3 regions of the Synechococcus sp. MVIR-18-1 genome follow, and region 2 is predicted to be linked to each of the others. Evidence: predicted binding sites of a transcription regulator. Region 2 holds the regulator's gene; each other region holds the start of a gene.
What was found. The regulator NtcA, encoded in region 2, controls nitrogen genes in cyanobacteria. The targets are predictions, from matches to a motif close to GTANCNNNNGNTAC.
Positions count from the first base shown of each region.

Region 1 (3,231 bases), 380 kb from region 2:
ACCCAGACATAGAAACCAAATTGTTGGTTTCAGCAGTGAACGCCTCCCTAACTGGATTAATCAGGGATGATTGATCACCGCACTGAACATCAATCAACAACCGTCAGAATGGAATCGGCATCGTGACCGCCGCGGGCTCAGGTGCACAAGCCTCCACTTGATGGTTGACCACGTCTCCCACAACAACAATCGAAGGAGAGGCAAATTTTTCAGTCCGAGTCGCGGCTGCCACTTCACGTAAGGGTGCTTTCAAGCAACGCTGACCAGCGACTGTGCCCTGTTGAACAACAGCCACAGGGGTGTCCCCATCAAGACCACCGGCCATCAATTCCTCGGCAATTCGCGGCAAATTATGCAAACCCATATAAATCACTAAGCCATCACTCGCTGTGGCAAGAGCACGCCAATTCACAGATGGACGACGCTTGTCGATCTCCTCATGACCGGTCACAAAGGTGACCGACGAGCCTGCTCGTCGGTGCGTCACCGGTATTCCGGAATAAGCGGGAACCGCAATCCCGGCCGTGACGCCGGGCACAACCTCAACAGCAATGCCATGGGAAACCAGATGGGCTGCTTCCTCTCCACCACGGCCAAACAGGAAGGGATCTCCACCTTTCAAACGAACCACCGTTTGATGGCGCTGACCCAACGCAACGAGAACTGAATTCGTACTGGGCTGAGGCACGGAATGGTGACCGCGGCGTTTGCCGACAAAGTGACGTTCACAGGAGTCTGGAACGAGATTGAGGACCTCACTGGGAACCAGGGAGTCGTAGACGAGGGCATCGCAACACTGCAGTAGGCGATGCGCCTTAACGGTGAGGAGATCGGGATCGCCTGGTCCAGCTCCAACGAGGTACACAGTGCCCGTCATGGTCGAGTCAGTCACGGCAATAGGGCAAGACAATGAATCAGTCCCTGCCGAAGCTGGGGATCTTCAAGGAGGGATGGCAGACCACCAGCCTGACGCAACGCCTCAGACATCCGATTGGGAGCCAAGGAGAGAGGTAATGGAACCACATTGGGATGGTCACTAGCAAACTGGTCCCAAGCATCAAAGGGCACCACAGGCAAGTCAAAGCGATGCTGAATTGAAGCTAGGAAACGATCAGACAGCCCTGGCCTCAATGGATGATGAACCAGCGCCAGAGAAGCGTTTTTAGCGGCAACATCCTCAATCCAACGCGCCATCAGAACCCACCAACAATTCCAGGCACCAAGAAAAGGAAGCGACTTCACAACAACGCCCTCAGCCTTCAAACGATCACGAATCAGCGGAACGTCACTGCGCGCATGACTACCAGGCAGCAGAAGCAAAGGAACAAGCCACTGGCTGTCGCACTGCACGGGCGAGGGATGCTCTGCAGTCAGCACTTCCAATTCAACTGGAGCCGCTCTACTCGCAGCGACCGCATCCACAATTTGGAGCAAGCATGGCGGTACAACTCCACCTGAGCGTCCATGGATCACAAGACGAAGAGCAGTTCCACCACTCAATTCGCCACGTTTCCGTAACAACGGCCACGGATCTGATGCCCCTGGAACTGATCTAGTCAGGTGGTTTTCATTCATGCATGCATGACTAACTACCGCAGAAGGCATTCTCGCGCTCCCATGCAGTCAACTGCTCGCAGGAACCGAGCACCACAGCAATTTAAAAATGATTTTGATCGCGATTTAGCGGCCATGGCAAGGGTTTGGTCGATGATCCGCCATGGAGCCGTTCGCTGGATCGGAGAAATAGGCCGCCAATACTGATTCAATTCTCTGCCGTTAAGGAGGGGTTAATCGAGCCAGAAACTGCAGAACTTCTTTGTAGCAAATCAAACATAAATGCGAGTCCATAGACGCTGATTTGGTTCCAACCGATACCGAAAGATCACGCCACAGATCGCTATAAACCTTTTCTCAGCACGAACACTTCTGATGTGCTGGAAATCTCGCTAACTGACGAATTCCTGTACCAGGGCATCAGCACTATGAGCATTCAAGTCCCCACAAGACCATTCTTAGAAAACAAGAAGCTCAATAAAATTGAGCAGAACAAAGCAGCAAAGGATGGGTTACTCGTTGGCAATGAGATTGAAGAGTTTGCAAGAATTGGTTGGGAAGAGGTCGATGAAACCGATCTTCAGCTTCGTCTGAAATGGTATGGAATGTTTTGGCGTCCCAAGACACCGGGCAAGTTCATGCTTCGCTTGCGAGTCCCCAATGGCGTCATTAATCATCGACAGCTTCGGGTTGTGGCTTCAATCGTGGAGCGTTACGGCGAGAATGGAAGCTGCGACATCACAACACGCCAAAACCTACAGCTGCGTGGCGTCCTGCTAAATGATTTACCAGATATTCTCAAGCGACTGAAGGACGTTGGACTGAGCTCAATCCAATCAGGCTTTGACAACCCAAGGAATGTAACTGGAAACCCACTTGCAGGCATTGATCCAAATGAAATTATCGATACACGGCCATTCACCACCGAGCTTCAAAACTTTCTCACCAACCACTGCGAAGGTAATCCAGAGTTTTCGAACCTTCCGCGCAAATGGAATACAGCTGTAGCTGGGGCAAAAGATAACTTTCTACTCCACAACGACATCGTCTTTCACCCTGTTGAACGAGATGGTGTTTTGGGTTTCGGCGTATGGATCGGAGGGATTCTCTCATCACAAATGAATGCGTATGCCATTCCCCTTAATGCTTGGGTGAAACAGGAGGAGATTTGCAAAATGACCGATTGCGTCATTCGCCTCTGGCGTGACAACGGCGAGCGGGACAAGCGACCGAAAGGGCGCTTCCGCATGTATCTCGACCAGCTCGGCATCGACGCGTTCAGAAGTGAAGTGGAAGGCCTCTTTGGTCCTCTCACAGAGGATCCAGGCTCAGTTTTTAACGACACTCCTCGTTCTCACTACGGAATCCACCCACAAAAAAATGCAGATGAGTTTTTCGCAGGACTGCATGTCAGCGTTGGACGACTCACGGCCACCGATCTGCACGACTTAGCCACAGCAAGTCTTGATTACGGGACTGGTGAAATTCGCCTAACAGAGGACCAAAACGTGATCATCGTGGGCCTTTCAACAGCCAATCTGGATCGCTTCAAAGCAGATCCCTTGTTGCAACGCTTCCCTCTTGAACCAGGTGTCATTGGCGCTGGCACGGTCTCCTGCACGGGAAACACCTACTGCAGCTTTGGTCTCACCAACACCAAGGACCAAGCCCTTGCCG
Region 1 covers NZ_CP047942.1:2,403,499-2,406,729, forward strand. Annotated here, with positions in the region: gene cobA (uroporphyrinogen-III C-methyltransferase) at 104-877, opposite strand; gene SynMVIR181_RS12940 (DNA mismatch repair protein MutS) at 889-1,575, opposite strand; gene SynMVIR181_RS12945 (hypothetical protein) at 1,618-1,761, shown strand; gene SynMVIR181_RS12950 (ferredoxin--nitrite reductase) at 1,983-3,231, shown strand, end outside.
Region 1: a site for NtcA is predicted at 1,862-1,875, ahead of SynMVIR181_RS12950 (ferredoxin--nitrite reductase). Genes of this name have one in related genera too.

Region 2 (3,231 bases):
GCCAGATGGGATGCGCAGGCCTAAAGGAAGCAAGCGTTTCCAGCCCCGTGCAGGCCACAACTGCCAGTAACGCGCCCTGGCTCGCAAGGTAGTCCCGGTTTCGTCCACGACGCGGACCTTCAGGCTTGCGGGAAGTTGGTGTTGCCAGATCGTGCTGCTGGTGCCGTCACCGATGACCAGCTCAGCAATCTGATCGTCCTCCCCCTGAGCATCCACCATCCAGGATCGAAGCTGATCAAGCACCTCAGCGCTGGGTATCACCATGCCTTGAAGCACGGTGTTCGTGGCGATGTCTGCTAACAGCAGCCCACATTTACTTCGGCCGGGATCTAGCGCTATGACGCGTGTCATTGGCTAAGGCGCAACTGGATGGCGATCGGATCTGCCGTTTCGCTGCGTCGTAAAGCGACTGCTTCGAGCGCTGCGAGTCCTCCGTTGCGATCGATCAGTTCTTGGCCAAGCGCATTGATTTCATTGCCATCAAACTGCAACCCCTTGCTGAGCGAACCGCGTCGTTGCACCTCGGCCAATGTGGAGGCAAGGAGAAGATTTAGTCGGTTGCGAACGGCTTCAGGGTTGCGTTCATTGCTCGCCAGGGTGGTGCGGGCCAAGACCTCTCCCTCCCTTGTCACGGTGACATTGGGAAGCACTTCAGGGAAGGCGTACACAACGGTTTCTCCGAGCAGCACATTGGCGGCTGAACGGATATTCACAACCCAGGTGCCAGGTTTGCGAATCGTTTGCTCCAAGCGCTGGATGTCAGGCCGCGGAACCAGCAAAATTTGCCTTTCCGCTGGTTGGCCAGGGAGCACTTGTTGATAGGCCTGAAGATTGGCGTCACGCAATAACTGATCGATGACCGTTTTTGCTTGATCGGGACGTTCGAGCTTCAGGGTCACGGTGGCAAGTGGCTGACCGCTGCTAATGGCGACGTTTCCGCGCCGCAGCGCCAAGAGCGTGTCCTCTAGTTGATTGAGTTCTTTCTCTCCACTGCGAATTTGCGTGCGCACGGCCGAGAGTTCCTGCTCGGTGCGTTGGATCTCCACATCTTTCGCATTCACGTCTTGGCTCAATCGTTGCCGCTCGGCTTCCAAGGATCGGGTTTGTTCCTGGAGGGGCTTCAGGGTGCGACGCAGTTCTGCCGCTCGTTGTTGTGCCGTTGTGAGCTCCTTGCCGGCTTGCCTCTGAGCGCTTTTGCTTGTCTTGAGGTCGGCGCGACTGCTCCGCAATTTGGCTTCGAGAGCATTGAGTTCAAACAGGCCCACCCTGAGCTGCCGACTCACTAACAGCAAGAGTCCAAGTGAAAGCGCACTAATCAGGCTGCCCGTTAAAACCGTGATCACCACGGCCGTGCGCTTGGGACGCAGTCCAAGCAAGCTCAGCCGAGCTTTCCCCACACGAGAACCAAGGCGGTCTCCCAGGGTTGAGAGCACGCCTCCAAGGACTAGCAGAGCAAGAAGTAGGAACCAGCCGGTCACGGTGAACGAAGGATCAGAGTTCGGACGGGAGTTCCATCTTCACCTGCATGGTCAGCTGAACCGTTTAGCGAGAGCGATTGGATCGAGAACAGTGATCTTTTTGCGATCGATATCCACCAGGCTCGATGACTTGAGATCACCCAGGAGACGCGTGATGGTAACGCGCGTGGAACCGATGGCTTCGGCGATGGCTTGGTGTGAGAGGCGTAGGTCAATGGTGATGCCCCGTTGACCAGGAACTCCAAAATCTCGACAGAGCACCAACAGAAAACTCACCAGCCGAGATGACATGTCTCGATGGGTGAGGGTTTCGATCATCGTTTCGGTCTGGAGAATCCTGCTGGATAGACCCTGCAGTAACAGCAAGCCCACACTGGTGTCAGCTTCGATGGCCTGCCTCACAGATGTGGCTGGAGCCGTGACCATTTCCACTCTTGTGAAAGCGATCGAGTGATAAAAACGATCGGAGCGGTGACCTGTCAGTAACGACAGAACGCCAAACAAACTGTTTTCTCGTAAGAGGGCAACCGTGATTTCTTCGCCAGATTCATAAACCCTGGAGAGGCGGACGGCTCCGCGACGAATCAGGTACACCTTTTCTGCAGGGTCACCGGGGAAAAAGATGGTTTTCCCACGTTCCACCATTTCCGAGTTGGCACCATCGAGTCCCCGAATGACATCTTGAAGCGTGCGGCTGGAAGGAACCGCGGGACTTCCGAAGCTCGAGCCCGCCGGGCGCATTGTTGGTGGTGCGTAGCGGCTGAAGCCGCGGCTGACCTCAGCCATGGTCCCTACTCGTATGTCGGGATGCTATGGATCAGCCCCTCCTGTTCATGTAGCAAGGAACACGAAACTCGGCATTTTCACCTACTGGAGAGAGCTAAATTCTGATCGTGCATGATCTGCTTGAGGCCAGGCTCGGCGAGGTCTAGTAGGTCATTGAGCTGCTGACGGCTAAAAGGAGCTCCTTCGGCAGTGCCCTGCAGTTCCAGCAAATGCCCTGCTCCGTTCATCACAACGTTGAGATCCACATCGGCTTGGCTGTCTTCGCTGTAGTCGAGATCGAGAAGGGGGCGTTTGTGAATCACCCCAACGGAGACGGCGGCCACTTGGGATTGGACGGGGTTGGTGTTGAGAATTCCTTGTTGAACCAGTCGCTCACAGGCGCGTTGAAGCGCGACCCAAGATCCGCTGATCGCAGCGGTGCGGGTGCCTGCATCCGCCTGAATCACATCGCAATCGATTCTCAACGTGTTCTCGCCGAGAGCTTCCATGTTGATCGCTGCGCGCAGGCTGCGGCCAATCAGGCGCTGAATCTCCTGGGTGCGTCCGCTCAATTTGAGCAGTTCTCTGTTTTGTCGCTCTGGAGTGGATCCAGGCAGAAGTCGGTATTCGGCGCTGAGCCACCCCTGGCCTTGATCTTTGCGCCAGCGAGGCACACCTTCTTGATGGCAAACGCTGCAAAGAACAGCGGTGCGTCCGCTGTGGATGATCACTGAACTCAGGGCAAATCCCATGGGATCCCAGCTGATCGAAAAGGGGCGAAGCTCGCCCGGCTGACGTCCGTCATTGCGAGAGGTGTCGGTCATGAGCCCAGGGTGTGGAGGTTCTTTGAGCCTGCCAGTTGGCTCGGCACACCATGGATGGTGTCAAAGCACTTGTGTCTTGCACTTTCACCGCTAGATTCATCCACATCCGGATTTGCCGGACATCGGCGAATGTGATGACCGTCAGCCTCAGCCCTACCCATCAT
Region 2 covers NZ_CP047942.1:331,982-335,212, forward strand. Annotated here, with positions in the region: gene SynMVIR181_RS01685 (resolvase) at 1-351, opposite strand, end outside; gene SynMVIR181_RS01690 (DUF3084 domain-containing protein) at 348-1,478, opposite strand; gene ntcA (global nitrogen regulator NtcA) at 1,530-2,264, opposite strand; gene rph (ribonuclease PH) at 2,342-3,067, opposite strand; gene SynMVIR181_RS01705 (cob(I)yrinic acid a,c-diamide adenosyltransferase) at 3,202-3,231, shown strand, end outside.

Region 3 (3,231 bases), 380 kb from region 2:
ACGGCCTTCCAAACAATGGGCATGGAACACATTGTTGTGAATCAATTCCTGCATACAGCTGGACCAATTCTCGGTTCAGGCGTTCCGTTCTACAAAGTGATCTTCTGGAATTTCCTCCCAGTCACGCTCGGGAATGTTGTTGGAGGTATGGTCTTTATTGGCATGCTCTTTTACAGCACTCACCGCACCAAAATTTCCGATGTGCTTCCCACAGAGCATGATGAAAAACTGGAACGTGAACTGGCTGCTGAGCTTGGTGCCCGCTAATTTCAAACTCCATGAGTGCCATTGATGAAGCCACCCTGTGGGATCGGCTAGCCAATGCACGGAAGATTCCCTTGAATCCAACCTGGCTGGGAGAGAATTTTTCTCCCAGCCTTTCTGATGAACTCCGTTTTGCGGTGGCTGAGCGTTTAGGAATGTTGGCAGAAACAGGCTGGCCAATCATCCAAACCCTGATCCAACAGTACGGAATTCGTCCTGAATTAATCCATGCCGCCGGACTCTGCCATCAACCTGAAGCAAAGAATTGGTTGCTCAAACAATTGGAGCAGTCCAATGAGCCTGATGCCTTATTGCTCAACGCACTGAGTTGCTGGGGTGCAGAACTCACGCTGTCTCAATTCGAGTCCATTTTGCAGCTGCCCGGCCAAGCACAACGCCTCGCCGCTCTCAATCTTCTTGGCTTCAAATCTCATCAACTTCAAGCCATCGAATTGCTGCAGTTATGTGAACCCGCTCTGCAAGATTGGCGTGATCCTGTTGTCATCGCCTGCATACGTTTACTGCAGCGACGAGATGACATTCTCATTAGCAACAAACTAGCCAATCTGGTCGAAGAAGGATCTGATACAGCCGCTGAGGCTGCCTTAAAAGCCCTGGGATGCATGGCCACAACTCATAGCAAAAGAGCATTGAAGTCATTAAGCGCAGAACTCACCAATCAAGAGCGACGTGAACAAGCCGTACGCCAGCTTCAGCAGCAATATTAAAGGCAATAAAAAAGCCCGATCGTGCCGGGCTCTTACTTAAATGAGATCAAAAACTCACCATTTCTTATAGGGTAAGAATTTTCCGCACATCGTGATTTTCACCCGATCACCCTTTGGATCTTCAACCTTATCCACATCCAAAGTAAAATCAATAGCACTCATAATTCCATCGCCAAACTTTTCCTGGATGACATCTTTCATGGGCATTCCATAAACCTGCATGATTTCATAGAAGCGATAGATCAATGGATCTACAGGAATGACGGGATCGAGACTTCCTTTCGTTGGAAACTCTTGCAGGGCAGCGGTAATGGCTGGATCTAGAGCCAACAAAGTTGCTAATTTCTCTGCTTCTTCAGGGGATGCGGTGGCCTGTCCATAAAAGAGGGAAGCAATCCAAACTTCATCGAGCCCAAGGGCCGCTTCTAGATCAGCAAAAGAAAGCCCCTTAGCCTTTTTTGCTGCCATGAGCGAAGCAGTAACCGTCGTTGTCATGTAAAAAGAAGAATAAATGAACTACTAGAGATCAGCAAGCCTTACGGAGCCACTCAGCAGTGAGTGGATCATCTACAAGATCAAGACCCAAAACTGATGCATTGGCTACCAATCCTTAATCCCAGAACAACCAATAGAAGCATCGGCGACAGAACGAATGAGAGGAAGAGCGCATCATTGAAAAGTTGATGGTTAGGTCGTACTCATGTTTCTATCCTCTTTCGCGAATCGGTTCAATCAATTCCTGAATCAAGTCTTCAAAAGTATTAATAGCATCCTAGTGAGCGACTCTTTGTCAGTGACTTCAGCCCTTGTTCGTCAAACATTTCCAAACCTGCTCATTGAACGTCTCTATTACGCCGAAGGGCGACAGCATCCATCCCACCCACTCCATGGAAGCTATGCAGGCCTGTGCAGGAGCTAAGCCTCGAGTTACATAAAAAGATCCGGTATCAATGACTACCGCCGAAGGGGATAATTCTGCGGAACGATCTCCTTCGGTTCCGGTGATATCAATGGAAATGTCTCCAGAAGCCAAGAAGCGTGCTTGTTTCAAGCAATTGCTACGCAAAATTGGCAGTGGAGAGCACACCAGCAAAGGGTTGACCCGAAGCGAAGCCGATGAGGCCATGGAGTTGATGCTCACGGGAGGAGCGTCAGACGTTCAAATTGGCGCCTTTTTGATCGCCCATCGCATTCGCCGGCCTGAGCCTCAGGAGCTCACCGGAATGCTCGACACCTATAAACGTCTCGGGCCTTGTCTTCTCAGTGAACCCGATCAACGCCGGCCGATCTGTTTTGGCATGCCCTTTGACGGTCGATCTCGCACGGCACCGATCTACCCCTTAACCACCTTGTTGTTGGTGGGGTCGGGACAACCTGTGGTCTTGCAGGGTGGGAAGCGAATGCCGGTGAAATTTGGAATTACAGCCTTAGAACTGTTCGCTTCCATCGGGCTCAACCTGAACGGACTCTCCATCAACGATGTTCAAACAGGATTCAACCGGCATGGTCTTGCCCTCATTTATCAACCGGAACACTTCCCCCTCGGAGAGGCTCTGCTGCCCGCTCGGGATGATCTCGGGAAACGCCCTCCACTAGCAAGCGCCGAGCTGCTCTGGACCGCACACCAAGGGCACCACCTCCTTGTCAGTGGCTTTGTGCATCCGCCAACGGAAAGCCGAGCCTGGCAAGCCCTGGAACTAGCCGGAGAAAAGGACGTCATCACCGTAAAAGGCTTAGAAGGCGGAACAGACCTCCCTGTCAGTCGAGCCGGAATCACGGCTCGGATCCAAAACTCAGGGGAACCCGAACGACACATCGTTCATCCCCGGGACCATGGCTGCTTCGGAGATGACCCCCGCTGGGAATCGGAGGAGGCCTGGGCTGCGCACGCCAAAGAGGCACTTCTAGGGCGAGGGCCCATGGCTCAGTCTTTGCGTTGGAACACAGGCTGTTACCTCTGGTTAAGCGGACTGAGCAAAAGCTTGGAGGACGGCGTGGAGAAAGCCCAAACCATGCAATCCAATGGAGTAGGCACCACAGCCCTAGAGAAACTGATCGCGTGGCGAGCATCTGTGGGAAGGTGAATAACCGCCTCGATCGAACGTGCGCCGTCCTCACGTTCCAACGTTATTAAGTGCGTTTCTCACGCTGCTCAATGACCGACTGAGCGAAAGCATTGTTTTTCCATTGCTGCCATTTCTGTTGGCATCGTTCAATGCCGACGGTCGCACCCTTGGGT
Region 3 covers NZ_CP047942.1:2,407,922-2,411,152, forward strand. Annotated here, with positions in the region: gene SynMVIR181_RS12955 (formate/nitrite transporter family protein) at 1-267, shown strand, start outside; gene SynMVIR181_RS12960 (HEAT repeat domain-containing protein) at 279-992, shown strand; gene cynS (cyanase) at 1,047-1,487, opposite strand; gene SynMVIR181_RS12970 (anthranilate phosphoribosyltransferase family protein) at 2,003-3,076, shown strand; gene SynMVIR181_RS12975 (MFS transporter) at 3,096-3,231, shown strand, end outside.
Region 3: a site for NtcA is predicted at 1,937-1,950, ahead of SynMVIR181_RS12970 (anthranilate phosphoribosyltransferase family protein). Genes of this name have one in related genera too.